DNA from 4 places in the Pseudoalteromonas luteoviolacea genome. Region 1 is predicted to be linked to each of the others. Evidence: predicted binding sites of a transcription regulator. Region 1 holds the regulator's gene; each other region holds the start of a gene.
The links. The regulator sigma-54, encoded in region 1, starts transcription at its own class of promoters, with help from an activator protein. The targets are predictions, from matches to a motif close to GTTGGCACGNNNNTNGNNT.

Region 1 (7,930 bases):
AGATGGGGCGAGCTTGGCTTCTCATCAGGGGCTAAGGGTCTATGGTAATAGCCATGGTTTTTTAGCGGGTTTTCCTCGTTCTCGACATACTTTAAGTACCATGGTGATTGGTCAAGAAGGCGACATGATGCAACGAGACTCGGCCTTCAGCATAGCTAGAAAACATGACAAATTAAAAGATCCGCGAGCGATTGGCATTGAAGCTGCGGAGTCGACACTCGCAAAACTTAATAGTCAAAAGCTGTCAACAATGAAAGTACCTGTTGTTTTTCGTTCTGATATCGCGAATAGCTTATTTGGACATTTGGTTTCGGCGATTGGCGGTGGTGCTTTATACCGCAAATCGAGCTTTTTACTCGATACACTTGGTAAGCAAATTTTTAATCCTTGTGTCTCTATTCAAGAAAGGCCACATCTGTTACAAGGGTTGGCCTCAACACCTTTTGATAGTGAAGGCGTTTATACTCAAGACAGAGATATTATTGTAGGTGGAGAGCTGCAAACGTATTTAATGGCTAGTTATGCGGCGAGAAAAATGGGTATGCATGCGACAGGTCATGCTGGTGGGATCCACAACTGGTTAGTGAACAAGACGCATGACGATCTCAACGCCATACTCAATGAAATGGGCACAGGCTTATTAGTCACGGAGTTGATGGGGCAAGGGGTTAATACTGTAACTGGTGATTATTCTCGCGGCGCTGCGGGTTTCTGGGTTGAAAATGGTGACATACAGTATCCGGTGAGTGAAATTACCATCGCTGGCAATTTAAAAGATATGTTCCAAAATATTCAAGCAATCGGAGGGGATATTGAATTACGCGGTGCGGTTCAAACAGGTTCAATCTTGATTGAAAACATGCAGGTTGCCGGTGAATAATCTCCAACTGACTAAGTTACTCTGAGCATAGCTCAGAGTAAAAACCAAGTAGCCGTTCCTAGGAAAGCGAAAATACCGACAATATCCGTGACTGTGGTTAGCACAACGCTTCCAGCGAGCGCTGGATCTATCTTCATACGTTTTAATATCAAAGGAATACTGGCACCAGCTATCCCCGCTGCGACTAAGTTCATAAACATAGCAAAGGCGATGACTGCGCCAAGTTTAAAATCCCATTGCCATAGTGCTACTACGCCCGCTATTAACAGAGACCACAACACGCCATTTAATGCACCGATAGCAAGCTCTTTTCCTAACAGAAACTTTTGGTTAGTTTGATTGACATGGCCAAGTGCTATACCACGGATCACCAAAGTCAAAGTTTGGCTGCCCGCCACGCCACCCATGCTTGGCACTATGCCATTAAGCACAGCTAAAATTGGAAGTATATCTAGGGTACTCTCGAAAAAGCTAGCGACAAAGGCTGCGAGCAAAGCTGTGAGTAGGTTAATACCAAGCCAAATTGAACGCCTTTGACTACTTTTCATAACTGGCGCAAAGGTGTCCTCCTCATCCTCTAAACCAGCCATGCTCATTAAACTGTGTTCAGCATCTTCTCTGATGACATCAACGATATCATCAATGGTGATCCGACCGAGCAGCTGAGTATGATCATCGACAACAGGCGCAGAGATCCAATTATGACGCTCGAATAGTTGCGCGACTTCACTCTCAGGCATAGTAACGGGAATGGTTTCTCGTTCTTCATTCATAAGCTCTTGAACGAGCTTGTCAGGTGGGTTGGTTAATAAAATGCCAATTGATAAAGACCCCAAAAAGCGGTTTTCTTTATCTACGACATAGAGGTCGTCAGTACCTTGCGGTAACTCTTCTTTTAGCCTTAAGTATCTTAATACGACATCCAAACTGACATCAGGACGAATGGTGATGGTATCGCCATTCATTAACGCGCCGGCAGAGCCTTCATTGTAAGATAAAGCGAGCGTAGCACGTGCCCGATCTTGGCTGTCCATTGCGCTAATGACGTCTTGATAGATGGGCACAGGTAAGCTTCTGAGCACTTCTCCCAGGTCATCATCATCCATATCTTCAGTGGCTGCCGCGATAAGTTCCGGCTCCATCTTGGCAATAATACTTAATCGGACGTCTTCTGATAGTTCTTCGAGTACATCACCTTGTATATCTGGGTCAACTAATTGCCAGAGTGTCGTCCTTATTTTGTGTGGTGAGGACTCGAGTAAAAGTGCGGTGTCACAAGGAGGGATCTCAGCAAGTGTTTGTCTAACTTGAACAAACTGTCCACTGTTTATTGCTTTGGTTACTTGTTGTAATTGTTCCAGTGTATAGTCTTGTTCAAAAACGTCAGGCATAGGCTTCCAAATTTCAAATTAAAGAAAACATGATAGTGAGTTATGAGCCGTTATAGGAGGCTACTTTGTTTTATTTAGTGCTTTTCTAGCGTGTAACTAAGGCCTTCCAGTAAACTGATCTTTATCTCGGTTGCATGCTCTATTGAAGCTGAAGACCTTCAATTATTGCTACATATAATAGTGTAATAGAAAAAATTATATAATGATTATAGCTGCTTAATTTAAATGTAACTTATGACATTTTAGTGTAATCACAGGCATCCTGTGCATAGAAAGTATTGTAATGGCAATTAAGATAGCGCCTATACGCTATTCGTCCTCATGGAATTTATTTTCTATAAGGTTTCCTATTGCTATTAGGGCATCATGCGCATCTGGACCTGTACACGTGACTTTAACTTCTTTGCCTTGACTACTTTCTAACAGAAGTAAAGCGAGTACGCTATCACCTGGCGCACTTTTTTCTCCTTGATAGAGTGTAATATCCGCATCGAACTGGGTGGAGAGTTGTGCCAATACCGTTGCAGCTCTTGCATGTAATCCCAATTTATTCTTTATTAGAAAAAGGCCTTGATGCGATTGAGTCATTGTTCTTGCTCTCGGTGGCGAATTTTCACATTAGAATGTGTTCTTTGAAAACGCTCACCAAGAGTTTGAGCTAAGTAAACTGAGCGGTGTTGGCCACCGGTACATCCAATAGCAATCGTTAAATAGCTGCGATTATTGCGCTCTAAATGGGGGAGCCAAGTTTGCATAAATGTCTGAATTTGCCATATAAATTTTTGTACTATGCTATGGCTAGATAAATAGTCGACAACTGGTTGGTCTAAACCCGTTAACGGCTTTAGCTCAGGCTCCCAATGTGGGTTGGGTAAAAAACGTGCATCAAAAACGTAGTCAGCCTCTTTTGGAATACCATGTTTAAAGCCAAAAGATTCGAATGTGATTATTAGCTGTTTGTCTTTTTGACCCAATATTTTCTCACGAACACTTTCAGCTAATTGATGCACACTTAAATCCGTTGTATCTATGGTTACATCGGCTCGTCGGATCAATACTTCGAGCAAATTCTTTTCTTGTTTAATAGCTAAATCAAGCGGAAGGTCATTTAATGACAGGGGGTGTAATCGGCGAGTTTCTGAAAAACGCTTAATCAGTGTTTGGTCGTCACAGTCTAGATAAAATACCTGTGGCTTCGCAAATCCAGGTAAGTACTCTAAAATATCGTGAAATTCTTGTTGTTCTTTTGGTAGGTTTCTCACGTCGATACTGACGGCGATTTTGTTATAACTGTCAGAAACACTGCGAACCAATGCAGGTAAGAGATTGACCGGAATATTATCAGCGCAGTAATAACCTAAGTCTTCCAATACTCTTAATGCAACAGATTTACCTGAGCCAGAACGGCCACTGATAATTATGAGCTCCACGGTTAATTCCTATTATTTATCAAACTCAACAAGGACTTGGTAAAGCTCGTTGTCGTTACTCGCTTGCCTAAGTCGCTTACAAAAATGTTTATCATTTAGTTTACCAGCGATACTTGCTAAGGTCTCTAAATGTTGTTTATTTTCACCATCTGGTACGATGAGTGCTACAAATATGTCTACACTGCGATCATCATAAGCGTCAAAAGGAATAGCCTGTTGATTTACGAGTAAAATGGCAACAACGTCATTGAGACCTGATAACCGGCCATGGGGAATAGCAATGCCTTTACCTATGCCTGTGCTACCTAATTTTTCGCGATTGAGGAGAGCTTCAAGAATATCGTGCTGATTGGCGTTTGGAATTTTTTGTTGAGCCAGTTCACTGATATATTGGAGTATTCTTTTTTTACTATTAAAAAGGACCGCAGCTTTGCTACAGTCCTCGGAAATTAGTGTGCTAAGTTTCATGATTAGTGTCGAGTTAGCTTCTCTTTATGTTTAATGACTTGCCTATCCAGTTTATCAATTAAGCCGTCTATGGCTGCGTACATGTCTCTATGTTCTGTTGAAGCGAAAAGCTCGCCTCCATTAACATGTAACGTCGCTTCTGCTTTTTGTATGAGTTTCTCGACATCTAAGATTACATGTACATTGTTTATGTGATCAAAATGCCTTTCTAGCTTCGCAAACTTACTTGTTACGTAGTCTCTTAATGAATCGGTAATTTCTACATGGCGACCAGTTAAATTTAGTTGCATAAGCATTTTTCCTTCTTTTGTTACGTCTAAATCAAGCTTTTACGTTGATTAGACGGTGGAATAGCCAAAGACTCTCGGTATTTGGCAATAGTACGTCTTGCCACCTTAATACCTTGATCTGCTAATACATCTGCAATTTTACTATCACTTAAAGGCTTAGCTGAGTTTTCTGCAGCGATTAGCTTTTTGATGAGCGCTCGAATTGCTGTCGAAGAGCATTCACCACCGTTCTCGGTACTAACATGGCTCGAGAAGAAGTATTTCAATTCATAAATGCCGCGAGGCGTGTGCATATATTTTTGCGTTGTTACCCGAGAAATTGTCGACTCGTGCATATCAACCATTTCAGCAACATCATTGAGTACCATAGGTCTCATTGCCTCAGGGCCATGTTCAAAGAATGCCTGTTGTTGTTGAACAATGCAATTAGTAACTTTCATTAAAGTTTCATTTCTGCTTTCTAAGCTTTTAATAAACCATTTGGCTTCTTGTAAATGTGAGCGAATAAACTGACTGTCACTGCTGGATTTTACCGAGCGTGACATCGCTGCATAGTGATCATTCACTCTGATTTTAGGCATCGAATCAGGGTTTAGTTCAACGACCCAGCGACCTTTTATCTTTTTAACAGAGACATCAGGTATCACATAATCAGCCTCTTCTTGCACAATACTGGCAGCTGGCTTGGGGTTTAAACTGTGAATTAACGTCATCACTTCTTTAAGCTCGCCTTCTTTGAGCTTTGTTTTCTTCATGATAGTACGATAATCACGATTTGCTAATAGATCGATGTGCTCATCAATGACCTGTTTAGTTTGCTCGAGCCAAGGAGTATCAGATGCAAACTGATTTAATTGAACAATCAGGCATTCCTGAAGGCTGCGAGCGGCGATACCAACAGGATCAAACAGTTGAATCCGCTTCAATACGGCTTCAATTTCATCGAGCTCAATAAGCTCTTGGTCATTGTCTTTGTTTAAGCTCTCTAGAATATCCTCACAAGAGACGGTTAAAATACCTGAATCATCAACCCCCTCAACAATAGACAGCGCAATAAGTCGGTCTGTCGCACTAAAAGGTGTTAATTCTAATTGCCACATCAAATACTCTTGAAGGCTTTCGGTTGTTTGACCTTGATAGACACTTTCATCTTCAGGCATAGGCCCAGACGAGCTTACAGGCGCAGCGCTGATATATTCATCCCATGTGACATCCATTGCCATCTCATCACTGAGTGTCTCTTTATTGAGTGCCGTGTCTGTGTCTTGCTCATAATCACTGAGCTGCGTTTCTACCTGTTCTTCAGTATTTGATTCCGATTTATCCGTTGTTTGTGCCTGTTCATGGGTTTTATCTAGACCATTTTCAAAAGACTCTTGTTCGTTTTCTTCTACTTCCAATAAAGGATTGCTGTCCAGTGCTTCTTGAATTTCTTGCTGGAGGTCTAATGTGCTCAGTTGCAGCAAGCGGATTGCTTGTTGCAATTGTGGTGTCATTGTTAATTGCTGCCCCATGCGCAGCTGTAGCGATTGCCTCATGTATCTCTAACAATCCTTTTCGTTGTTACGCTTGTTCTTAACTATAGCCTGAATTGTTCGCCTAAGTAGACATCTCGAACGGTTTGATCCGCTAAAACATGTTCAGGGCTACCTGAAGCAATTAATTCGCCATGGGAAACAATATATGCCTTCTCACATACATCTAATGTTTCACGTACATTGTGATCTGTGATCAAAACGCCGATCCCACGGTTTTTTAAATGCTCAATAATTTTCTTTATATCTAACACTGAAATGGGATCAACGCCAGCAAAAGGCTCATCTAATAGAATAAATTTTGGATCAGCGGCTAAAGCGCGAGCAATTTCAACGCGACGACGCTCACCACCAGAGAGTGCCATACCTAAGCTTGAACGAATATGTTGAATGTTAAATTCATCAAGTAATTCATTTAATATTCTTTCGCGTTCAATCTTGTTGAGGTCTTTTCTCGTTTCAAGGATCGCCATTAAATTTTGATAGACGGTTAACTTTCTAAAGATTGAAGATTCTTGTGGTAAATAACCAATACCTAAACGGGCTCTGCTGTGCATTGGCAGTAGCGTAATGTCCTGCTCGTCAATATGAATAGCGCCCTTATCGCTGGGGACTAGGCCGACAATCATATAAAACGTAGTTGTTTTACCGGCACCATTTGGGCCCAGTAAACCAACAATGCTACCTGCTTCAACACTTAGCTCAACATTCTTTACTACTTGCCTGCCTTTGTAACTTTTGGCCAGTGCCGTCGCTTTTAGTGTACTCACTGTGGCTCCTTGGTTCCGTCTTGCTCTTTTTCAACTGGGAGTAAAACAGTTCTTACACGTTTACCTTCTTCATTTGCCTTTTGCGCACTAATTAATTGCTTTTCCATATCATAGAGGATCTCTTGGGCAGAAATCTTCTGACCGGATTGACTAATTTCTGCATTACCTTTGATGGTCAATAATCGATTCGCGACGTCGTAGCGGACCTCATTTGCACTGGCTTTCAATAAACTACCGTCAGTTTGTCGTTCTTGGAAAATTGCCGGAGAGCCTGTTGCTACTAATAATTGTTTGTTTTCGCCGAGGTCTTCTCTGCGGTGCACCTCAAGTCTGTCGGCAAAAATTTTTCTTTGGCCATGAATAATTTCTACGTTTTCTTCAAAAACGCCAATATTAGTTTGTAGTTGCGCTTGTTGTTTTCCCGAACTGATGATGACTTGCTCAGGGTTATTATTAGCGAACACGCTTGGCGAAAGTAGCCCTATGGCACAAGTTAATAGTATGGTTGCACTTAATTTATTGCTTATCATAAATCGTTTCAGTGTGGTTGATTAGTTCAATAACCTCAATATTGAGATCGGCGATTAGCCCTTTACCTGTAATGGTTACATTAGGCCCTGTTATGATCACGGGTTGTTCTGAGCGCATCATCCGGTTCGTAATTTCAAGCCGGAGGTTGTCTGCATCTATGTGCGTGATCATAGCTGCATCATTTAAATTGGTTGCTTTAACATTGCCTTCTAAAATCAAAGTATCATTTTCATACAAAGTCGCTTCATTGGCAGTGAGCTGCCAATTGTGCTGTCCATTATGTAAAACAAAAATGGGTACTTCAAAGTGGCTGAATCCAAGCTCCTGATATAGCTCCATTCTTTGTGCTGTGATCTGATAACTCAATTGCCCGTTTTCGGCAAAGGAGGTTTGTTTCAAATCAATAGCAACATAGTCCGGTTTGGCAATTGTCTCTTCAGGTTGTGCAGGCTGCTCTGTTTGGGTCAAAAATGGATACCATAGCCACAACATAGTTGCACTGAACAATACGAGTAAAATCACCCGTAAATTAGTCATGTACTGCTTCCTTTAGAGAGAAGCTCATTGCCTTGGCTGAGCATAAGTAAGTCTGTTAACTCTCTTACCGCGCCAAATCCACCTGGCATTAAGGTTGT
Region 2 (7,930 bases), 1.9 Mb from region 1:
ATGTGAAAGTAGGACATTGCCAAGCGCCAAATAAAAGAAACCCGTTGCAGAAATGCGACGGGTTTTTTGCGTTTAAGTCCCTCGTCAACAGCTAAAACGGCTTATTGCACCTTGCGCAAAAGAAATGTACTCACTTCGTTCGCTGTCGCTAACCTTTTGCACCATGTCGTCCTGAACTCGTTTCAGGATCCAGACTTTGTTAGTTTTTACTCGGCTGCTGCGCTTATAGGGGGGTATTGATTATCTCTTGTTAAAATGGGTTACTTCACCTTGCGCGAAAAGAATGGCAGCGCTGTGCGCTGTGTCATAAACCTTTCGCACGATAATCACCTTGCGCAAAAAGAGCGTACTCACTTCGTTCGCTGTCGCTAACCTTTTGCACGATAATCACCTTGCGCAAAAAGAGCGTACTCACTGCGTTCGTTGTCATTAACCTTTTCCAGTATGTCGTCCTGAACTGGTTTCAGGATCCATGTTTTGCTTGTTTTGACTCTGTTGTTACGCTTATAGGGGGATTGATTATCTCTTGTTAAAATGGGTCATTTCACCTTGCGCGAAAAGAATGGCAGCGCTGTGCGCTGTGTCATAAACCTTTCGCACGATAATCACCTTGCGCAAAAAGAGCGTACTCACTTCGTTCGCTGTCGCTAACCTTTTGCACGATAATCACCTTTCTTATGTAAAAGCAGAGTATTCACTATGTATGCTGCTAAACCTGTAACAGCTTCTTAGTTCTTGTTATTGGTGGAACAAAATGTGCTTATTCTACTGACTAGTAAATAGTATAAATACTTTTTTGACACAAAAGGGAATATAACACTTCCTAAATTATTGATAATAATCAATTTAATTAATAAAGGTTACCAGTGTCAAAGTTGGTCTTACTTTTGCATTAACCTGTATATAGTCAAATTTTTGGAGTTGGTTATGGCAATTAGTTTTGATAAAGCGCTTGGAGTGCATCAGCATACAATGCTGATCCGTTCTCAACGTGCCGAGATCTTAGCAAGCAATATCGCAAATGCTGATACTCCCGGTTACAAAGCAAAAGATATCGACTTTGGTCGAGCACTCAATGCGGCAAAGTCGGCACAACAAAGCGGCAATCAAATGACCCGTACCAACGAAAAACACATCAGCGGTGGGACTAGGTTAGCCAATGGTGTTGAACAATTTCGTAATCCAAATCAAACAGATACGGGTGATGGTAACTCAGTTGATATACAAGTGGAACGAAACTTGTATGTACAGAACTCATTAGAGTACCAAGCTAGTTTGAACTTTTTGGGTGGTAAATTTAAAAGCTTGAAAAAAGCGCTTGGTGGTGGTCAAGGAGCCTAATTATGAGTTTATATAACGTTTTTGATATTGCTGGCTCTGGCATGAGTGCACAAAATGTGCGATTGAATACCACTGCCAGTAATATATCCAATGCAAACAGCATCAGCTCTAGTCAGGACAAAGTGTATCGTGCAAGGCATCCAGTATTTGCTGCTGAATTAAATAAAGCAGCGGCTGCACATCCGAATACATTAAGTTCGTCTGTGGGAGTAAAGGTTTTGGGGATTGTTGAAAGTGACAAACCTCTGCAGGTTGAATACAACCCGAATCATCCCAGTGCTGATAAAGATGGTTATATCTATAAACCGAATGTGAATGTTGTGGAAGAAATGACAAATATGATTTCCGCTTCACGCTCGTACCAAACGAATGTTCAAGTAGCAGACGCAGCAAAGCAGATGTTAAGTAAAACTCTGTTGCTTGGTCAGCGCTAATTGGGAGTATAGCTGATGAGTAATGATGTCAATTCCGCAACTTCGTCCTTTGTCGATTCGTTGCGTTGGCAAGATAAGCAAGTGCCAACTGAGAAAAATGATGAGTTAAAGCAGGAAGACTTTTTTGCGTTACTTACTCAGCAGTTGTCTTTTCAAGACCCGAGTAAGCCTGCTGATAATGATCAAATGATATCCCAAATGACCAACTTTACGATGGCAGAGGGTATATCAAATTTAAATACAAAGTTTGAATCGTTAGCTGCTTCAATGACATCAAACTCAGCACTTCAAGCTTCTACTTTGATCGGTAAAAAGGCTTTACTTGAGTCTGACACGATAGAACATGGTCCAGGTATGCAGGCAAGGGGCTCCATTATCGTGGCTGAACCTGTTGAAAAGCTAACGCTGAGTATTGTTAACGATAAAAACGAGCTTGTTAGAAAAATCGAGCTAGGAAAGCAGAGCGTCGGAGCAACACGCTTTGAGTGGGATGGTTTAACAAACAATGATGAACCAGCACCACCAGGTGAGTACACAATTAAAGCTGAAGGGCAGTTAAACGGTAAGTTTGAGTCTTTGCCTACAGCGACTTTTAGAAATATTGATAGTGTCAATGTCAATGGCTCTCAGGGCATTGTCATTAATACTAAAGCTGGTGCAGTTAGACTATCTGACGTTGCAGAGATAGCTTAATCAAAAGATTTAACCTTCATTTATAGAGGTATTAGAGTATGAGTTTTAATATTGCTTTAACAGGATTAGCTGCAGCCCAAAAAGATTTGGACACCACAGCTAACAACATTGCGAACGTAAATACGACAGGTTTTAAAGAGTCTCGAGCAGAGTTTGCTTCGGTATATGCTTCGTCAGTGTTTAGTGCTGGTAAGACCAAAAACGGTGATGGTGTGTCTACGACGATGGTTGCTCAGCAGTTCCACCAAGGTTCATTGAACTTTACACAAAACTCACTTGACCTTGCTATTACAGGTGAGGGTTACTTTGCAACAAGTGAAGATTTAGGCAGCCAAGATTATACGTTCACTCGTGCAGGTGCATTTAAGCTGAACAAAGATAACTTTATTGTGGATGCAAACGGTAACTTTCTTCAGGGCTTCCCTGTTGATCCAAGTACAGGTGATACAACTTCGGTGAGTTTAAGTACATCGTCGCCACTGCAGATACCGGACGCATCAGGTTCTCCTCGTGCCACGACAAATGTTTATTCATCATTTAACTTAGATTCAACAGCGACGGCACCAACCATTGCATTTGATCCAGATACAACGGCATCTTATAACAGCTCAACGTCGACGACAGTGTACGACTCTTTGGGTGAACCACATACTTTACAGTTGTTCTTCCGTAAAGAAGATCCTGCAACTGATGCAAATGAGTGGCAGGTTTATGCAACGTTAGGTGGCAAGCCATTTGATGCAAATGGTAGCGAAATTGTTGCCCCTGCAGCCATAACGCCTATTACGGAGTTTGGATTTAATGCACAAGGTTTTCCGGCACATACTGGCGCTGCAGAAACAGCTAATACGGGCACAACCTTTAACTCATTGAATTTAACCGCAGCTAATGTATCAGGGTTATTAACCAATGGTGCAACCTTTCCATCTGATATTCAATTGAACTGGCGTGATGAAGCCAATACAACCAATAAACTACCGACGCAGTTTGCCAGCCGTTTTGAAGTGAAAGCACTGGATCAGGATGGCGCGACAACGGGTCGACTAGCAGGTATTGATATTGGTTCTGATGGTAAAATTGTGGCGTCTTACAGTAACGGTGACTCTACTTTCTTAGGCCAGGTTGCGATGGTAAGGTTCTCAAATTCACAAGGTTTGACGGAAGCTGGTAATACAGGGTGGAAGAAAAGTCTAACCTCTGGGGAGCCTATTGCAGGTGAACCTGGTTCAGGTACTCTAGGTACTATCAATTCATCGGCGTTAGAGCAATCTAATGTAAACTTAACGAATGAGTTAGTTGATTTGATCAGTGCACAAAGAAACTTCCAAGCAAACTCCCGTGCACTTGAAGTTAACTCAACACTTCAGCAGAACATTCTTCAGATCCGATAGGATAAACCACTTCTATAAAAGCCGCTTTTGCGGCTTTTTTATTTTTTGACACTCACTCTGGCACTAATATTGCTTTTATCACCATATATTGAACAGTTTTAGGTCGTTCTCATGGATAAAATGCTCTATGTCGCCATGTCAGGTGCTAAACAAAGCTTACGTGGCGTAGCGCTCAAAGCTAATAACTTAGCTAATGCTAATACCACAGGCTTCAAGGCTGACTTTGCTCAGGCTCGCTCTATGCAGGCGTTTGGAGAAGGTTTGCCTACACGTGTGTTTGCCATGCAAGAACGCCCAGGTACAAATATGTTAAGCGGCGCGGTTGCAGAAACAGGTCGTGATTTAGACATCGCGGTTGATGAGAAATCGTGGATCAGTGTTATGGATGCCAGTGGTGAAGAGGCATATACAAAAGTAGGTACGCTTAACATTACTAGTGACGGCGCGTTGGTTACTAGTCATGGTCGTCAATTAATTGGCGAAGGGGGTCCAATTATATTGCCTTTACCTATCGATAAAGTGGTATTTAGTGATGATGGCTCTATTCAAGTTCGCCCGCAGGGGGCTCCCGCGAATTTCTTAGAAACCGTTGATCGGCTAAAAATAATTACCGCTGATAATAATCAACTTGAGAAAGGCAACGATGGTTTATTTAGACCACAAGAAGATCAGTTAGATGATGGTCATTGTGGTTTTTGCGAAGTATCTCCAACGGCAAAAGTGATGAGTGGTTATTTAGAAATGTCTAATGTTAATCCTGTTCATGAGATGGTGGATTTAATTAATCACCAAAGACAGTTTGAGATGCAAATTAAGTTAATGAAGTCAGCAGAAGAAATCGACGAGCGACACACTTCGCTCCTGCGCATAGTATAAGAGAGTGAGGTAAAGATTATGAATCCAGCATTGTGGATAAGTAAAACTGGGCTTGATGCTCAACAGACTGATATTTCGGTCATTTCCAATAACTTGGCTAACGCCAGTACTGTTGGTTACAAAAAGAGTAGAGCGATTTTTGAAGATTTGCTTTATCAAAATATCAATCAGCCAGGTGGTCGTTCATCTCAGGATACAGAGCTGCCGTCGGGTTTGATGCTTGGTGCAGGTTCGAAAGTGGTTGCGAACCAAAAGAACTTTTCTCAAGGGAATATGATAAGCACGGAAAACTCTTTGGATTGGATGATCCAAGGGCCGGGCTTTTTTGAGATCCAAATGCCTGATGGGACGATTGCGTACTCAAGAAATGGCCAGTTCACCACAGATGAAACCGGCCGTGTAGTCACATCTGGCGCAGGCTTTCCTGTTCAACCAGAAATGACGGTTCCGGACAATGCAAATTCCATCACTATCTCTCAAGATGGGGAAGTGTCGGTCAGTATTAATGGTCAAGCTGAGAACACTGTCATCGGTCAGCTTGTGATCAGTGACTTTATTAATCCATCTGGTCTAGAGCCGATAGGTCAAAACTTATACACAGAAACAGCGGTTAGTGGTGCGCCAGTGCAGGGTAACCCAGGTGTTGAAGGCCTTGGTTCTATGGTACAGGGTGCACTTGAAACATCCAACGTAAATGTGACCGAAGAGCTGGTCAATCTCATTGAGACCCAGCGTGTTTATGAAATGAACTCAAAAGTAATTAAGTCTGTTGACGAAATGCTGAGTTACATCAATCAACAACTGTAATAGGGTAGGACAGATCATGCGTAAATGTATTTTAGTCTTTGCGTTGGGCTTTAGCCTAAGTGGATGCATGTCTACGGAAAATAGTAACGTTGTAAGAGATGATCCTTATTACGCTCCTATGTATCCTGAAACGGAAGCTGAACCTGTTGTATCGACGGGGTCATTATTCAATTCATATTCGAATGATCTGTACTCAGATAAAAAAGCAGTCAGAGTAGGTGATATTATTACTGTGGTATTGAGGGAGTCTACTCAAGCCTCAAAAGCTGCTAACTCGAAACTAGATAAAGATAGCGAAGTAAATGTTGACCCATTCCTTGGTTTGGGCAATGTACCTGTAAATATTGGTGGAGATGCCATTCAACTGGATATGGGCGCAAACTCCTCTTATCAGGGTGATGCTCAGGCCAACCAGTCAAATAGTTTGTTTGGTAACATCTCAGTCAATGTTATGCGTGTATTACCAAACGGTAACTTAGTGATCCGCGGAGAAAAGTGGTTAACATTGAATACTGGGGAAGAGTTTATCCGACTTGAAGGCTTAGTAAGACCGCAAGACGTGTCTTATGAAAACGAAGTACAATCTAATCGAATTGCTAATGCTCGGATCCAATACTCTGGTAAAGGTCAAACGCAAGAAGTTCAGAGTGCAGGTTGGCTAACTAAATTCTTCATGAGCACATTGATGCCATTTTAAGGAAGTAGATCATGCGTATTCTGCAAACTCTTATTTTAATTTTTACATTGGCGGCCTCACTTAGTGTAAGTGCTGAGCGAATTAAGGATGTCAGTGTGGTGGAAGGAGTGAGAAGTAACCAACTGATAGGCTATGGTTTGGTGGTTGGTCTGCCGGGGACAGGTGAGCAAAGCCGGTTTACAGAGCAAAGCTTTAAAGCAATGTTGAACAGCTTTGGGATCACTTTACCTGGTAACCTGAAACCAAAAATCAAAAATGTCGCAGCCGTGGCCGTGCATGCGGATTTACCACCTTTTGTAAAACCTGGGCAAAGTATTGATGTCACAGTGTCTTCTATTGGCAGTGCAGGTAGCTTAAGAGGTGGGACATTGTTGCAAACGTTTTTGAAAGGTGTCGATGGTAATGTATATGCGATTGCGCAAGGTAGTATGATCGTTGGTGGACTAGGTGCTGAGGGCTTGGACGGAAGCCGAGTTGTAATAAACACACCAACCGTTGGCCGGATCCCCAATGGAGGGATGGTGGAACGTGCAGTAAAAAGTCCATTTACACAGGGCGACCATATTACGTTTAATCTTAACCGTCCTGATTTCACAACAGCTAAACGTTTAGCCGATACAATCAATGGGTTAGTTGGACCAAACAGTGCGAGTGCTTTAGATGCAGCCTCTGTCCGAGTTATTGCGCCGCGAGATCCGTCACAGCGTGTGGCATATTTATCTACACTTGAAAACCTTGAGTTTAAGCCTGCTGATACGTCAGCCAAAATTATCGTCAACTCTAGAACTGGCACTATTGTGATTGGTAAAGATGTGAAATTACAACCAGCAGCGATTACGCACGGTGGACTGACAGTGACAATTGCGGAGCAGACAAACGTATCACAACCTCAGCCTTTAACTGAAGCGGATGCTGTAGTGACAAGGCAAAGTATTGTCGATGTAGATCAAGACGATTCTCGAGCATTTGTTTTCGATCCTGGCAGTAGTCTAGATGATTTGGTTCGCGCAATTAATGCTGTCGGTGCGGCACCTGGCGATTTGATGGCGATATTGGAAGCACTCAAAGAAGCAGGTGCCATACATGGTCAATTAGTTGTCATATAGTGTTCTATTTATATTCAATAAGTTAGCCTCATATTTATGAGGCTTTTTTTGGCTTAATAATTGCATTAATAGTTATATCCCTTTTTTAACGACGTGTTTTTGAACCATGAATACTGATCCGACACATAATCAAAGCTTTTTTGATTTAAACAACCTTAACTCATTGAGACAAGATGCGTTAAAAAGTGCTGGTGATGGTGATGCATCAAAGCAAGCGCTAAAAAAGGCTGCACAGCAGTTTGAATCAATCTTCACGCAAATGCTGTTAACGAGTATGCGTAAAGCCAATGAAGCTTTTGAAGACAAAGATAGCCCATTTAACTCGAGTAGCGTGAAGTTCTATCGTGATATGCATGACCAGCAAATGGCGCTAGAACTATCAAATAAAGGCAGCTTAGGGCTTGCAGACTTAATAGTACAGCAATTATCTCCACAAAAAGATGGATATATGCCGTCCTCAGTAATACGCACAGGTGCAGAAATCCAAAGCGATAAAATCGCTAATGGCGAAGCCCAACAAAAAAGATCCTCTGAACCACTCAAATTAGACGAACCAGCTGCACAAGAGGTCGCTCAACCAGAATT
Region 3 (7,930 bases), 1.1 Mb from region 1:
AGCAATGAACGTTTAGCAAATGCGCTTTGTTTAGTCGTGGATGACAATGCATTGAACTTGGATATTTCAAAAACGGTGTTGGAGCAACATGGTGCAGTGGTTGTCGCCCTTCCAAGCGCGCAAGATATTTTACAGATATGTCAGAAACTAAAGCCGGATATGGTGTTAATGGATATTTATATGCCGCATATTGATGGCTATCAAGCAACTAAATTGCTCCGTTCAGAGTTAAATAAAGAGGTTTTACCTATCGTCGCTTTAACAGCAAATGCCCATGAACATGAAAAGGAAAAAGCATTTGCTCATGGTGTAAACGCATTTCTTGTAAAGCCGATTTCTCCTGAGAATTTGTGCAGTGCATTGCAACCTTATGTGACTCAGCAGCTGAGTGTTTTTGATAAAGCCTTTGCCTTGGCACAACTGATGAACAATCCAACCTTAGTAAAAACAATGTTGGAGAAGTTTGCTAAACTATGTGATGAATATGTGAGCGATCTGAGTGGCGTACAAAGTAATCTTCAGTTGGCTGAAATTGCACACAGTATCAAAGGGGCATCGGGTGGAATAGGGCTCGCGCGATTGGCGGATTATGCCAAGATAGTTGAAGCAAATTCCCGCATTAAAAAGGTGGCTAGTACATCTGCTGAACGTACAGCTGATACCTCATTGAACAACGCTTTAAGAGATGGGTTGATTTCACTCATAGAGCAAGCTAAGCAGTTTATTTTATTGGAAACAAAAGGAAGTTAAATGCAAAAGTCGGCCAATATTTTAGTCTTAGATGGTGATCCTTTAAATCGGGTGGTTCTAGAAAACACCTTATCTGATGAGCACTTGGTAATTAGCTGTGCTAACAGCGATAAGGCTTTTGAGCGGCTGCTACAAACACATATTGATTTGATCATTGTTGATATCCTCATGCCTGATGATGAAGGGCTTGATTTTTTACTGCAACTTAAGGCTGATCCGAGCTGTTACCAAATTCCCGTGATTGTTATCTCTGCAAGCAACAGCTACCAAGATGAAGCAAGAGGGCTACTGCTCGGCGCGGTAGATTACATTGTGAAACCATTTAGCCCAAATATCGTTAAAGCGCGTGTGAAAATACATTTAGCGATCAAGCAAAAAAATGACTTATTGGAGCGCTTGGCAAATATTGATGGCCTGACCGAAGTACCGAACCGCAGAGCGCTGGACGAGACACTGGCTCAACTATGGTACCAAAGTCGTGACCAGCAAGTCCCATTGTCAGTTTTGCTCGTAGATATCGACTATTTTAAGGAGTACAACGATAGCTGTGGGTTTAGTGCTGGAGATGAATGTTTGGTTAAAGTTGCAAAAGTGCTGGAGAGCATGACGCAAAAAGTAGACGGATTTGTGGCAAGATACGATGGTGTGCGATTTGTTGCATTGATAAATAAGCGCAATGCAGATCAAGCTATGTCATTGGCATCGGCGATGCATCAGGCTGTTGATGCATTGTCTATTCCACATCCGAGCTCACCGATCTGCGCACATGTCACCATCAGTATAGGGGTTGTGCATGTACAAGAGGATTTTTCTGGCGATCAAAATGACAGCTTGGAGTTAGCCGACGAAGCTCTATTGCAAGCGCATCATCAGCAAGAGCGTGTCGTTTTAGTGAATCGCTGAATAAAAAAAGCCGCGGTATGCGGCTTTAGCAGGGAAGTATGTCAAATCTGTTTATAAATAACTATCTACAGCGGCTTGGCCAAATCCAATAAGCTGATCATCTTTAAATACTAATGGTGTGCACTCATCTTTGGTAATTTGACCATCAGAGTGTTTTCTGTTTGTGGCAAAATAAAGCACTTGATAGGTATGGCCGTTTTTAGAGACCGCTTCATTAAAATCAGGTGTGCCAAACTTACTGGTCACTGCTTTATAGCTTGTGCCAAGCTCAAGTTTACTGATTTTTTCTCTGTTTTCTTGGTGAGTGCTTGTCCAACTGCTGTGGTGGCGTACTTCTCCATCAGAGACTGCCACAATACAACCAGACAATAATGTAGTGCTTAAAAGCGCAGTAGCAACGAGTAGTTTCTTCATTCTGTTATCCTCATGACCCGATGGTTAGGGTAACCATCAAGTTTAATTATATTTTTTACTTGGTTTAACTCTGCAATTGCTTTGCCAATTTTTTGTTTTTTAAAATCAGTGAGTTATGATTTTTAGAATTTGAGGTAGTACGCTTTATCACTAAAAAGTAATAATAATGAAGAAAATGTAGTGAATAAAGCCACAGTGTTGATCTGTGGCCTTATTTAGGAAAGTATTTATGTGTTATACGACGCGGTTATGCTGTCTGCCGTTCAGATAACTGGTGATATTGTCTGCGATACCCTGAATTAAACGAGTGATAGACTCATAACTTGCCCAAGCTGTGTGTGGTGTTAGCATTAAATTGTCACCTTTATAAGTGACAAGCGGATTATCACTTGTGGCCGGCTCAATGGATAGTACGTCAACGCCTGCAGCTGCGATTTGCTTGGTTGCAAGAGCATCAGCCAAAGCTTGCTCATTCACAATGCCGCCACGTGCTGTATTAATTAAAATGGCATGCTTAGGTAAAAGCGCCAGTGTATGCGCGTTAAACAGGTTTTCGGTTTGTGGTGTCAGTGGGCAATGTATGGAGACGATATCTGCGATTTGCATTGCCTCTTCGAAAGCTACTCGCCCGCTGCGTGTTGCCTTGCTGTTGGGGCGCTCTGCAATAATGACCTTGGCACCGAATGCCTCTGCGACTTTCGCGGTTGCTTGACCGAGGTTACCATACCCGACAATCACAAACTTTTTATCTGCAATATCATTAATACTGTAGTCTAGACGACAAAACATCGGACTTTTCTGCCAAGCACCTTGCTGTGTGTCTGCCGCGTATCTATGTATATTACTCATCAAATTACCAAGCAATGTAAACGTGTGTTGCACGACAGAAGGTGTAGAGTAGCCAGCGACATTAGTAACAGCAATGCCTGCATCTTTTGCTGCGACTAAGTCGATATTATTGGTGCCCGTCGCTGCGACACAAATTAGCTTCAACTCTGTGGCGGTAGCAAAGTGCACAGCTGATAACTGTACTTTATTCGAAATAACAATATTGGCCTGCTGAATACGGCTGTCGACTTCATTGGGCGTCGTGTGTTCGTAGGTGGTCACTGTCCCAAAAGCATGAAGTGGAGAAAGGTCGACGCCAGCTAAGGTCGCGGCATCTAAAACAACAATATTCATATTTTTATCTCGTTATTGACTTTGGAGTAAACTCCAAGGTTTATACTCAGTATTAGTGATGAATTTGACGAAACGGTGATGATAGATTTTAGGGTCTTTTTTAATGCGGAAAATTAAAAATATCTTATTCACAACACCATTTGCAGAGTTCATTTGTGTTCGTTCAGCAAATTTGCGAAAGCCAGTGTATCACTTTTAGTGTTTATATTTTACCTAATATGGTTGTGGGTAAATATGATGGTATACAGATTGGTTGAAGGGTTTGTACTATTGGGTGGAAAGCAATGACAATGTTTCGAATCGGACAGCTTGCCAAGCTTCTAGAAGTGTCTACCGATACATTAAGGTACTATGAGCAGCAGGGAATATTGGCGGCGAGTGAAAGAAGTGCTGCGGGATATCGTCTATATGATAAACAAGCGGTAGAAAGAATGCGCTTTATTGTGAGAGCAAAGGAAGTTGGGTTCAATCTCAAAGATATTCAAGAATTATTAAGTATTAAAATTGAAAAGCAAATGCACAGCTGTGAAGAGGTTAAGATACTCACGCTGCAAAAACGAGATTGGGTTAGAGAGAAGATAGCAGAGTTGAGCATGTTTGAACGTTCATTAACATTATTAGCCGATCAATGTTGTGGTGGTGATGAACCAGCAAATACATGCTCAATTTTGACTGCATTGGAGGATTTAGATGACACTCATCAGTAATTTTTGGCAGTTATTTGTCATTTCAGCACCTTGGTTAATGTTAGGGTTATTGTTGGCTGGGCTGTTGAATGTGTTTATTCCTAAAGACTTTTTACAGCGTCACTTAGGTAAAGAAGGGTTGTGGACCACCATAAAAGCGGCGCTCATTGGTGCGCCGATGCCACTGTGTTCTTGTGGTGTCATTCCGGCTGCGATAGGACTGAGACGAGCAGGAGGATCTAAAAGTGCCACTACCGCATTTTTGGTGTCGACACCTGAAACTGGCGTAGATTCTATTTCGGTATCTTATGCGTTACTTGGACCATTTATGGCCATTATCAGGCCCATCGCTGCAGTCACCAGTGCAATTACGGCAGGGTTGTTAGTGGGACGAGAGCATCAGGTTGAGGCTGATAAAGGCATATCAGAAAATGCGCCTACTAATCATGCTACGTGTTGTAGTAAAGCGCCTCCAGTGCCTGCGTCAACATGTGCTACAAAGTCTGAGGCGCCAAATGAGAAAAGCACTGCTTGTTGTAGTACAGAATCAGTTGTTGCCAAGGCGACATCATCTTCATGCGGTGGTTCAGAGCAGGTGATGCAAGCTAATAAACAAGATGCCCCAGCACTTGCAAGCGAACAGTCGAGCTGTTGTGCATCTGACAATAAAAAAGAAAAACCAGAAGTAAGCACTTGCTGCGCTTCAAATGCCTCTAGTCAGAGCCGCCTTACAAACAAGCTTTGGCAGGCACTTAAATTTAGTTGTAACAAGCTGTTATCTGATACTATGGTTTGGCTTTTAATTGGTATATTCTTCGCTGCATTAGTCCAAACATTTGTGCCAACCGCGTTTCTAGCACAGTGGGGAGATGGCATTTTGGCCATGATAGTGGTTATTTTGATCAGTATTCCTATGTACATTTGTGCTACTGCCTCAACACCGATAGCTGCGGGTTTACTCTTAGCAGGAGTATCACCTGGTGCGGTGCTCGTGTTTATGTTGGCAGGTCCTGCAACCAATGTGGCCACCATTGGGGTGGTTGCAAAAGAGCTGGGACGTCGCGCTGTTGCAGCCTATATCACAGCTGTGATAGGTGTCGCTATAGTGTTTGGCTTTTTAACGGATTACCTAGTCTCTCATTTTGGCTTTGAAGTGTCAGCCATGGCAGGGCATGAGCATCAAGTGTTACCAAGCTGGGTTAGTCAGCTCATGGCGCTATTGTTGGTGGTGCTAATGCTGCGCTTGTTTGCAATTGATATGAAGGAACGTTACACCACTTGGTGTGGTCAGACTTGATATTCTTAGCATCCGAATAAAGAGCGAGATAGAATGAGCCGTTTTTTTGTCACACGCCTAGATCAGTAAGAGTAATTTAGTGGATAAATACGCAGATATCAGACCATATAATGATGATGAAGTGCCCGCAGCCCTAGCGAGGTTATTGGCCGATGAGCAGTTTTTAGATGTAATTGCTGAGCATAACTTACCAAAGTGGCTGGCAGCCTTCTCTGCCATCAGCAGGCCTTTGGTAAAAGCAAAATTAAAGTCTAAATGGAAAACGGTCAATAATGTAGAGGCCGTACAAAATGAGGTGGCGCAATATCTGTCTATGCTGGTTGAGCGTACGACATCGAAAGTCACGTATTCAGGACTAGAACGTTTAGACAAAGATGCCGCGTATTTGTTTATTTCAAATCACCGAGATATTGTACTCGATCCTGCGTTAGTGAACTGGGGCCTACACCAAAACAATTTGCCAACGGTGCGTATTGCCATTGGTGATAACTTGTTGCAAGTGCCTTACATTACAGAGCTCATGCGTTTAAATAAGAGCTTTATTGTGAAGCGTTCAGCAAAAGCGCCAAAAGAAATGCTCAAAGCGTTATCTCAGCTATCTGGCTATATTTATGATTCACTGCAATCAGGTAATTCAATTTGGATTGCCCAAAAAGAAGGCCGAGCAAAAGACGGCATTGATTATACCGATCCTGCGCTGTTGAAAATGTTGCAGTTACAAGGTCGACGTTTGAAAGAGCCTTTTGCTGATTATGTTCGTAAACTCAAAGTAGTCCCCGTTTCGATCTCTTATCAATATGAACCATGTGCGTTAGCTAAAGCAAAAGAGCTTTACCATAAACAGCAATTTGGTGAATATCAAAAAGAGGAAGGGGAAGACATCAAGAGTATTATTGATGGTTTTAGTGCAGACAAAGGGAATGTACATGTCGCGTTTGGTACGCCGATCGAAGATGATTTTGAAACCCCTGAGGAGCTGGCGCAGATCATCGATAAGCAGATCATTGATAATTACTATCTGCATTCAAGTAATTACCTCGCAGCGGGTGATAAAACAAACAGCAGCACCGAAGAAACTGCACGTTTCAATCAAAGTATTGAAACATTGCCAAATGAGCTAAAAGAGTTTGTTTTGTCTATGTATGCACAGCCTGTGAAGCGCAAATCGACAATTTAAGAGATAACTAAACAGCATATATAATAAGCCCATAGGACTGTGTTCTGTGGGTTTTTTATTATTCTAAATTGGGTAAACGCAAAGGGTAAGTAGATTACTTTGATAGTATGGTAGGTGTCCCCGGCTGCGTGGATGCGGATATAAGTCCTTGAACCCTAAGGTTCAAGGCGGAAAGCAACAACCCACCGTAGGCTTCTCGGTACATGCCAAGCTTGCGCAAAAGTGGATAAACTGCATTCCTAAAAAAAGTTTATCGGCTCAGGGACATAATCCACGGTCCAGCGAGCTAGGGAACAACTTTAGTATATAAGACAACATCGAATGCTTAAACCTTAAAATGAAAAAATCTTGCTTATTTACCGGCAAATCCATCTTCTGAGCATTGTCTGTGCAGGTTTTGCTTTTTTTCCATACAGGCAAGAACCTAATGTTGCTTGTCGGGTAAATTACTAGTGCTTCTGACCCCCCTCAATTGCGGGGTTTTTTCCTACAGAATAAGACAATGCATTGTAGTTGCTATACTTCGAGTGGTAGCATTAACCTTATCAAGTGAATGAGAATTAAGCCTTATGATCGAATTAAAAGATTACCAACAAGCCCAGTTATTACTCGAAAAACACGGCATCTTTGTCGCACCGGCAGAAGTGCATGGCACCATCAGCGGTATTTTAGCCTGTGGATTGAGTATTGATGATAAAGAATACCTAGGTTTACTCAGCGACGTATTCAACGATGGCCAAGCATTTGGCGTTGAACTTAAAGACTTTTTAGCTGAGTTATACAAGCTTGTGGTAGAGCGCTTTAATGATCCTGAACACACCTTTGAAGTGTACTTACCAAATGATGATGAAGCCCTTATTGATCAAGCTAATGCCTTAGTATCTTGGGTATCTGGGTTTTTACTTGGATTTGGCTTAAAGCAAAAAGATTACGGCAAGCTGTCAGCTGATGTAAAAGAAGTGATCAGCGACTTCAGCGAGATCACTCGCCTTGATACGCATTTCGATGATACAGAGGAAGACCAGCAAGCATTTCATGAAGTGGTCGAGTATATTCGAGTTTCTGCGCTATTATGCTTTGCGGAGATGGGCCGAGAGCAAGGAAATGGCGCGACATCAAAAACAGTGCATTAATTATGATAAAAAATGAAGAGTTTGTAGCACGTCGCGCGCGACTACTAAACAACCTAGATAATAACTCAGTGGCCATTATTCCGGCGGCGGCTGAAATTACACGTAGTCGTGATACCGAGTTTCCATTTCGCCAAGACAGTGACTTCTTTTACTTAACCGGCTTTAAAGAGCCGGATGCGGTACTGGTGCTGAGCAAAGATAAAGCAGGTAAGGGGCTGAGCACCTTGTTTTGTCGTAACAAAGATAAGTTGGCTGAAATTTGGCACGGTAGACGTGTCGGTTTTGAGCAAGCGAAAACCTTGTTTGCCATGGATGATACTCATGCACTGACAGAGCTTGATGATGAGCTGCTAAATTTAGTGAATGGCACCGCGACACTGTATTTTGG
Region 4 (7,930 bases), 510 kb from region 1:
TGAAGCCATAGGGGTCAGTTTAAATATGATCTTGAGCTACAGCATTCCTATCATTTATCGAAAAGAGACAGTACCACCCGAAGTAAAAATTACAGCAGCTAAGCTCTCGACGGATGTGAACGACAAGCCGACGATTGTGGTTGATATTTTTAGAACGGGCGCAGCGAGTGCGTTAGGTAAGTTGCGAGTAGATTGGAAGCCTGACGGTACTAAGCAGTGGAATAATGTGGCAACCGCGAACAATTATGCAATTTATCCTGAAGTAACGCAGGCACAGGTTGAGCTTAATATTTTGGCTGGAAAGGTTATTACGGGTAAGGGTCAATTTAGAGTAACCTATACTGGACAGGCGGAATATCGAGATCATGCTTTTTCGCAGCGCGTATTTAATATCACCACTCAGTGAATAAGTGAGCATTAGACTCTATACAACCGCACTATTAGCGCTTTGTTTTATGGCGCCTGCTGTGTGTTTTGCTAACGCCGGTTACGATAAATCACAGACGCAGCCTATTCGCAGTTATGGTGATGGTCGCATTCAAAGTGGAGAAGAGCTCTTCTTCTCGTTGTATGTTAAAGATCATTATCTTTCTGAAGTCTTTGCAGTTAAAAGTGATGAGGGGGTCTTACTTGAATTGCAAAGTCTGTTCTCAGCTTTAGATTTTGCCATCGTTGCTGAGGAGAGTAGGCTGCGATATGTGGGGTGGTATATTGACGAAACACAGCGCTTTGAATTGGATCTGAAACAGCGCCGAGTCAATGTATCAGGACAAGTCACGACGCTTAATACTCACCAAGTATTAGAGCGCAATGGCGAAGTATATGTTGAAGCTGCTCTATTAGCTCACTGGTTTCGATTGCAGTTCAACCTAGATTATCAAGATCTGAAAATATTACTCCGCAGTGAGCAACCTCTGCCTGTAGAAATGCGTATAGCTAGACAAAGTCGCCATTTTGCGCCCAGTATATCAACACAGATACCTGTTTTGCCCTGGAAGGAGACACCATATCAGGCATGGAGCCCACCTCTAATAGATCTTCAAGCTTCGTTGGTTACGACAAACAACAACGAGGCCGATGCATCAATTTCTCTTTTAGGAAGTCAGGATGTGGCCTTTTGGAATGCGAATTACTTTATCAGTGGCCGCTCAGGTGAGCTGATCAGCGAAAGTCGTTTAAGCTTAACTCGAGAAGATGTTGAGGGTGTTAGGATTGGCCCTGTAGAAGTTACCCAAGTTGAAGTTGGTGATGTTTTAGAAACTCGTATAGGCGGAAATCATCGTGCTTCATATTCACGGGGTTTTAGGCTCAGTGATCGGCCGCTTTATAAGCAGGTAGATACACAAACAGTTAGGATCAGTGGAGTCATACAAGTTGGTTGGGATGTGGAGCTATATCACAATGGCATCATGATTGATCAAAGGCTTAATGTGCAGTCCGGTGTGTATAATTTCGACCTTGTTGAGCTTTATTTTGGCAGTAATGAGTTTGAGCTGATTTTGTATGGTCCTCAAGGGCAGGTATTACAAGATAATCGCTCTTACTATGTGGCTGGGGGGAGTCTTTCCAAAGGTGAAGGGTATTTCGATACATCTATTGTGGAAACAGGTAAAACACTACTTGGTAATAGCCTTAATGTATCAGAGGAAGCTGGGTGGAACTTACTGAGTCGATATGATTATGGGATCAGCGATGATTTATCGATATATTCCGCAGTACGTATTGGACTCGAAGGGCAAGAAACCCCTTATCAACTGAGTGCTGGTTTGGGGTTTGATATATGGAATAAAGGCATAATTAATCTAGACTTCAGTCGGGATCAAAAAGGCACGCAGCAGATATTGCTACAGGGGCGTACACAGTTTAATCAGCACGCGTTAAGCGCTGTATTAACAGACAATATCACATATAGAGATTCCAATGAGTTGCGTCAGCAGCGTACGCAAGAACTTACACTTCGTGCTGCAGGTAATATACTCCAACATAATCAAATAAGGTTAAATTATCAGAGTACCTTAAACTGGCGTAATGACACCATGAATACGGACTTCTTTGCTTCTAACCTATTATCGATGGCGACACCACTTGGTACTTTTAGTCATCAGTTAGATTATAGGCGTTTCGATGGCTTGCAAGGCCATGATGTAAAAGGCGTTGCGCGATGGCAGGGGCGTGTAAATGGTACTTATGGCCGCATTGGGTTGGGGTACCAGATCCGGCCAGAACGTCAACTGACAGATTATCAAATTCAGTTGAGCAGGGTGATTAATCATCAATTTGACGTGGAGCTAGACTATATTAAGTCGCTTGTCGATGAGGGGTATAAATTGGGCGCAGGTTTAAATTGGCACAATGATAAGTTTAGGTTAACAGGGCAGTTTAATTATTTTCAAAATGATGATTGGCAAATTGGTTTAACTGGTCAGATTAGCTTGGGGTACGAAAGTTATAGTAACGAGTTTTTTATTACCGATAGACGCCTTGCTAGTTCAGGGTCCGTATTGGTTAAGGTATTTTTAGATCAAAATAACAACGCAATACTGGATGAAAATGATGTTGTGTTAAAAGGTGTGCGGATTAAATCTGTGCAAGGGTTTGCTCAGGCCTTTACAGACGAAAATGGTATGGCTCTACTTGGCAACATGCCTTTAAATCGTCAAACAGACATTCTCCTTGATGAAGACTCGCTGCCAGACCCATTTTATATTTCAGCTCATGACGGTCATTCAATTACGCCGAGAAAAGGCTTTATTGCTTACTTAGAATATCCAGTCGTACATGCGGGTGAACTTGAGGGGATTGCATTTAAAAAAGAGAAAAATGGCCAGGAAACGCCGTTAGCTTATGCTGAAATTGAACTTATTGATAGGAATAACAATGTTATTTCTACCGTAAAATCAGCATATGATGGTTACTATGTGTTTAGTGACATAAGACCGGGATATTATGAAGCAAGAGTAAAAAAGCAATCTACAGGTCACATTGTGCAAAAGGAAAAAGTTGAGGTTGTTTTATCTAGCCAAGGGGATGTGTTACTTGAAGTGGATTTGGTTGTTGAGGCAACGGCCCAATTAAATGGATTTATTACTGTTGGTGGCGAGTTTAATTCGTTAAAAGTATTGAAAACATACGTATCAATTTTGACAAAGAAATCGCCTCAGTTGTTTCCACATAAGCCATTTTTTGTGCATGATAAAGCGCGTAATAAATATTTACTTGGTTACCATTACTTTGAGGATGCTCAAGCAGCGGCAAATGCTTGCCTTAAATTTGAACAAAAAGGAATAAAGTGCTACAAGGCACCTATGCCAAAGACCTAATTAAACACTCCTTCTATTTCTAAAAGTGCTAAAAATGCACTTTCCGGTATTAAACACTCTCATTGGATATTACCTTATAGTTTGGTTCGATTATTGCATGTACAAGGGTCAGTAACTTAGAGGTATATCAAAATGCGATTTCTGATCTTGGTGTTTGTGAGCTTGCTAACAACAGGCTGTAGTACTAGTAATTGGCTTGAACCTAGTACAACAGTAATAAAGCAATCAGCGCCACCAGCACGCAGTGTTCACAGTTATGTTGGTGAGTTGGCGACACAGTTAAGCCAGTACAGCCGACCTTTAAAGCCGGGGGCATCTGTCGCTGTAACAAGCTTTTTTAAAGATAATAGCCTCGGTGCCGATACATTAAGTAATCAAGGGGCTGGTTTAAGTAATCAAGTACAAGAAAGCTTTATTACTTACTTGACTCAAATGGGATTACAGATTGTTGAGTTTAGAATTCAAAAAGCCATTAGCTTGTCTTCTGACTCAGATAGTGTTTTGAGCCGAGACATCGAAAAGTTGAAAGAACGCCACAAATTTGACCTGATTTTGACAGGCAGTGTGAGTGAAAATATTGACTCATATACCATCCATGCAAGGCTAATTGACATGGTAAACAGTAAGACTGTTTCAGCGGCGTCTGTAAGTTTACCCAAGCAAACCTTGTGGGGAGAAGAGCAAGTGCAGATGCGAGATGGGCTACTTCATCGCGGTCAACATTAACGGAGAGAAATATGAAAAAGTATGCGTTATCACTTTTATTGCCTGTGTTGTTTGGCTGCATGAATACCGATGGTATGCAGTCGCAGGGTGATGCGATCGTGGTCGAGAAAAATGCGTTTGCAAGCTCCGAAAGCCAATTTCAAGTTCATCCTGGAGGGATGCATGGCATGACGGTTTCTCAGCAAATGGCAAGTCGAAATGTGACCCATTATGTACAGAACTTAATGCAAGATATGGTTGGCAATTTGCGCTATGTCAATGATCGAACGCCAATCGCTGTGGCGACGTTTGTTTTTCTGGATGAAGATTACAACTATGGTTCTTTGCTAGGAAATCAGATTTCTGAGAGCTTTGTCCATGAATTACATAACTTTGGTGTCCCCGTTGTCGATTTTAAAACCACCGACTTTATGCGTGTGACTAAGCAAGGAGACTTTATATTTAGTAGAGACTTTTTAGAGTTGTCTGATGAGCATACTTTTAACTATGTTTTGGCTGGTACGTTGGCAAATCACCAAGGTGGGGTGTTGGTCAATGCACGGATCGTCGGCGTGAAAAGTAAAGCCGTTGTCGGGACTGCACAAGGCTTCCTCCCGCAATCAGTCGTCAACGCATTACGAGATGGAATCGGCCATGACGGCATTCGCTTAGAGAGAGCAAGTAGGTAATATCAATGAAATTAAGCATCATGATGTTGAGTTGTCTTGCTTTTCTCGCTGGGTGTGAGAGTTCAAGGCATGCACAAATTGTGCCTCAAGGGCAACAATCACCTAAAGCACAGCAAGCTCAGCAATTAGCGGCGCTTGCCAATGAGTTAAATATGCAGCCTGAGTTGGCGTATACTGATCCTGGCTTTGTGACTTACGCTCACAATAAACAATTGACCAACTATGCTGGACAAATTGCCTTGGAACTTACTGACTCTATGTCAGGAGTGTCTCCTAGCGCCGTTGCAATCACCAGTTTTGTTAGCTTTGATAGAAGCTTGCGAAACAGCAACCAGCTTGGAAATCAACTTGCAGAGTCAATGATCCATCAATTTCAAAAGATGGGCTATCCAGCACTCGACTTTAAGTCTCACAGAGGTATTGCGGTTACAATTAATGGGGATTTTATTCTGTCACGAGATGCGAAAAAGTTACCTAAGAAGCCAGCACCTAGCCATGTGTTAACAGGCACTATGATCTATCGCGATAGAGGCGTCGAAGTGAATACCCGCTTATTGAACTTTGACAGCCGATTAGTCGTTGCAAGCAGTAACGTCGTTATTCCTTATTTTATACTCCACCCAAGCGCGACAGTTACGTATAAATAGTATATCTATTGGGCTATGCTCAGTGTGGCCCATTCTTTTTTTCCATGTTGAACCAACGATTGCAGGCTCGTTAATGTGGTTTTACAGATTAAATTGCTTGTCATAGATAGTGTTCCACTGTTATAAATATAATAGCGTAAACAATTGCTTATCATATTTTGGCACAGAAATGTGTCCCCGTAGTTTAATGGATAAAACGGGGCCCTCCTAAGGCTTTGATGTAGGTTCGATTCCTACCGGGGACGCCAAGTTGCCACACAACCCTTAACAGTTATAAAGCAAAATCTTCACTTGGTGTAATAATAAGCTCAACGATGTCGTTGATTTGAATGTTATTCATTGGCCTACTTTGAATGTTTTTCGCAATGGCATTTTGCGCATTCACTTGTGTGACCTTAACACGATTAATGGTTTGGATACTGCGTGTGAAAAATTTATTTCTTTCACCAGCGACATCACTGCGATGGGCAATACTTAATTCTTGACCCACTTTTAACCCATGTGCACTTCCCAAGTTAATAACTAACTGATCCTGGTCTTTGTGGAGTATCTTCCCTCGAGTTGGTAAACAGGCAAATGCTTGGTTAAGGTCTTGGGCGAGGCTATTAAACACGCCTTGAATGCGTTTACCATAATCTGTATGCCAAAAGGTATCACTATACACATCGACAATTTTGGTTTTTTCATAAGGCCAAATACCGGTCACACTGTAGTGTTGCTGCCACACTTTGTCCTTGCTGATGGCATCAAAAGCGGCAAAGTCAATTTTAAAGCTTCTGACATATTCATCATTTTGCCAAAAGGCGTAGTCACTATTTAACTTATGCGTATTAGCAAGATCGGTGATTTGACTGAGTAAGACATATTGACTATTACTGGCAGAAGTTAAGCTCTCAATTAACTGTGCGTTGTAATCAAAGTTCTGTGAAAAGAAAGCACGAACATTAATGTTCTTATCAATAAAAGGGATTGGCTTGACCGTCATATTTCGCTGCATCAAAGTTTGATACATGCGCTCGCTGGCCGATTTATGAATGTCAAAAATTTGACCTAGTCTAGCATGATGCGGTTGTATTAATTGACTTTGAGTGACGGTGATCTGTTTATGGAACGACTCTTCTGGGCATTGCTGCTGTTTAGGGAAAATATCTAAATGCAGAGTCACGCTCATCACGCCGTCTTGAGTATTTTCTGAGACTAGGTTTATCTCTTGTATCTCACCATGACTTTTAATTTTAATATGATCTTGCGCGAGGACACCATCAGCCAGCGTTTGCACGCTAGATACTGTGGCGCCAGAGAAGATTAGAGCTTGGGTAATGGCATCTTGCACTGCCTCTTGTCGTGCTGCTGCTCGATCACTGGTGTATGCATTAGCATACCCTGTCACTTCAAACCATTCAGCTTGGGCACTAAAGCTCAGTAAACAGGCAGTGATGGCTGTACTACTTACTCTATTCATCATTCAATACCGTATCAAAATTTTGTCTATTATGTTTAGAGGAGCAAGTCCTATGCCAACAGTATTGGCTTAATTTGTGCATATCAATCGTTCTAAAGGCAAACTTTGTAATTAGGAGTCGATATCATATGCGTGGGTTATTTAAAATTAGCAAAATTCTCGCCATTGGTGTAGCCGTTGGTTTAACAGGGTGCAGCTCAATTATCGACAAGCATGTAGAGTATAGCTACGTACAACCAGATAGTTACCCGGTATTAAAAGCGATAGGTTATGCACCGTTGCAAGCGCAACCTGGAGCAACCGACAGCGAAAAAATGCTCATGGCCATAAAAGTATCCAAGTTGGAGGCATATCGAGAACTTGCTGAGCAAGTATATGGTCACCAATTAAATGCGACTACAACCGTGCGTGGCGTTATTGCACAAAATGATGGGTTGCGCAGCCAAGTTCAGGGCGTCATTAGAGGTGCACGTGTTTTAAAATCTTATGCGGTAGGAGATATTTACACCACTGAGCTGGAGCTAGATATGAAGACTGTTTATGATTTGTATATTGGCCAAGTGAAGCCGAAAAAGATACAAAGAGTGACCTATTATTAGTGGATATGACGATTAGCAGACACAAAAAAGCACGATATGTACCGTGCTTTTTTGAAATTAGATAAATGATTATGCTTTCAAATTTTTAACTATCTCGCCAACGTTTTCTACCACATTGCCTTCTTCTGTGTAAGTTGTAGACATGGGTCTACCTATGAGAATTTCTTTGAGCTCCCGAACCGTCATATGTGCTAAGTGGGCCGCTTTTGCATTCACTTCATTTTTGTTTTTACACTTTATCAGCAATAGTTCTATTTGCTCAGTCAGAGGCATTACATCAGGGTTTTGAAACAACTCTTTAGGATAGGTCGACAGATCTTTGTCTGTTTTTTGAATACTATTCAAAAAGGTAATTTTTTGCCGTGCAATATCTTTCAAGCCTTCACCATTTCTGGCGCTAAGCGCGTCCAACTCTTCGTCCAGAAGCTGGGTCAAAGCTTCTAGAGAGGTAATTTGCGCTGTTAACTGCTGTACACACAGCTCAACTGTTTTATCCATACAAATCAAA

Region 2: the regulator sigma-54 is predicted to act here: its motif matches at 3,916-3,934, upstream of S4054249_RS06100 (flagellar basal body rod protein FlgF).
Region 3: the regulator sigma-54 is predicted to act here: its motif matches at 2,138-2,156, upstream of S4054249_RS02515 (DUF3192 domain-containing protein).
Region 4: the regulator sigma-54 is predicted to act here: its motif matches at 3,401-3,419, upstream of S4054249_RS16725 (FlgO family outer membrane protein).

Annotation. Positions count from the first base shown of each region.
Region 1 is NZ_CP015411.1:4,421,315-4,429,244, reverse strand. Features, by position in the region: gene pmbA (metalloprotease PmbA) at 1-880, shown strand, start outside; gene mgtE (magnesium transporter) at 913-2,271, opposite strand; gene S4054249_RS19080 (HPr family phosphocarrier protein) at 2,581-2,859, opposite strand; gene rapZ (RNase adapter RapZ) at 2,856-3,701, opposite strand; gene ptsN (PTS IIA-like nitrogen regulatory protein PtsN) at 3,714-4,169, opposite strand; gene hpf (ribosome hibernation promoting factor) at 4,172-4,459, opposite strand; gene S4054249_RS19060 (RNA polymerase factor sigma-54) at 4,486-5,997, opposite strand; gene lptB (LPS export ABC transporter ATP-binding protein) at 6,039-6,764, opposite strand; gene lptA (lipopolysaccharide transport periplasmic protein LptA) at 6,761-7,294, opposite strand; gene lptC (LPS export ABC transporter periplasmic protein LptC) at 7,281-7,832, opposite strand; gene kdsC (3-deoxy-manno-octulosonate-8-phosphatase KdsC) at 7,829-7,930, opposite strand, start outside.
Region 2 is NZ_CP015411.1:1,403,284-1,411,213, forward strand. Features, by position in the region: rRNA gene rrf (5S ribosomal RNA) at 1-25, shown strand, start outside; gene S4054249_RS27135 (hypothetical protein) at 305-430, opposite strand; gene flgB (flagellar basal body rod protein FlgB) at 928-1,341, shown strand; gene flgC (flagellar basal body rod protein FlgC) at 1,344-1,775, shown strand; gene S4054249_RS06090 (flagellar hook assembly protein FlgD) at 1,791-2,468, shown strand; gene flgE (flagellar hook protein FlgE) at 2,507-3,859, shown strand; gene S4054249_RS06100 (flagellar basal body rod protein FlgF) at 3,971-4,735, shown strand; gene flgG (flagellar basal-body rod protein FlgG) at 4,754-5,542, shown strand; gene flgH (flagellar basal body L-ring protein FlgH) at 5,559-6,239, shown strand; gene S4054249_RS06115 (flagellar basal body P-ring protein FlgI) at 6,251-7,345, shown strand; gene flgJ (flagellar assembly peptidoglycan hydrolase FlgJ) at 7,452-7,930, shown strand, end outside.
Region 3 is NZ_CP015411.1:608,667-616,596, forward strand. Features, by position in the region: gene S4054249_RS02505 (ATP-binding protein) at 1-750, shown strand, start outside; gene S4054249_RS02510 (diguanylate cyclase domain-containing protein) at 751-1,653, shown strand; gene S4054249_RS02515 (DUF3192 domain-containing protein) at 1,705-2,067, opposite strand; gene S4054249_RS02520 (D-2-hydroxyacid dehydrogenase) at 2,302-3,249, opposite strand; gene zntR (Zn(2+)-responsive transcriptional regulator) at 3,540-3,956, shown strand; gene S4054249_RS02530 (SO_0444 family Cu/Zn efflux transporter) at 3,940-5,232, shown strand; gene S4054249_RS02535 (1-acyl-sn-glycerol-3-phosphate acyltransferase) at 5,312-6,409, shown strand; RNA gene ssrS (6S RNA) at 6,523-6,705, opposite strand; gene S4054249_RS02545 (UPF0149 family protein) at 6,979-7,542, shown strand; gene pepP (Xaa-Pro aminopeptidase) at 7,545-7,930, shown strand, end outside.
Region 4 is NZ_CP015411.1:3,914,270-3,922,199, reverse strand. Features, by position in the region: gene S4054249_RS16735 (fimbrial biogenesis chaperone) at 1-406, shown strand, start outside; gene S4054249_RS16730 (SpaA isopeptide-forming pilin-related protein) at 411-3,320, shown strand; gene S4054249_RS16725 (FlgO family outer membrane protein) at 3,453-4,046, shown strand; gene S4054249_RS16720 (FlgO family outer membrane protein) at 4,058-4,714, shown strand; gene S4054249_RS16715 (FlgO family outer membrane protein) at 4,720-5,361, shown strand; tRNA gene S4054249_RS16710 (tRNA-Arg) at 5,535-5,609, shown strand; gene S4054249_RS16705 (flagellar assembly protein T N-terminal domain-containing protein) at 5,633-6,826, opposite strand; gene S4054249_RS16700 (LPP20 family lipoprotein) at 6,952-7,422, shown strand; gene flgN (flagellar export chaperone FlgN) at 7,492-7,920, opposite strand; gene flgM (flagellar biosynthesis anti-sigma factor FlgM) at 7,913-7,930, opposite strand, start outside.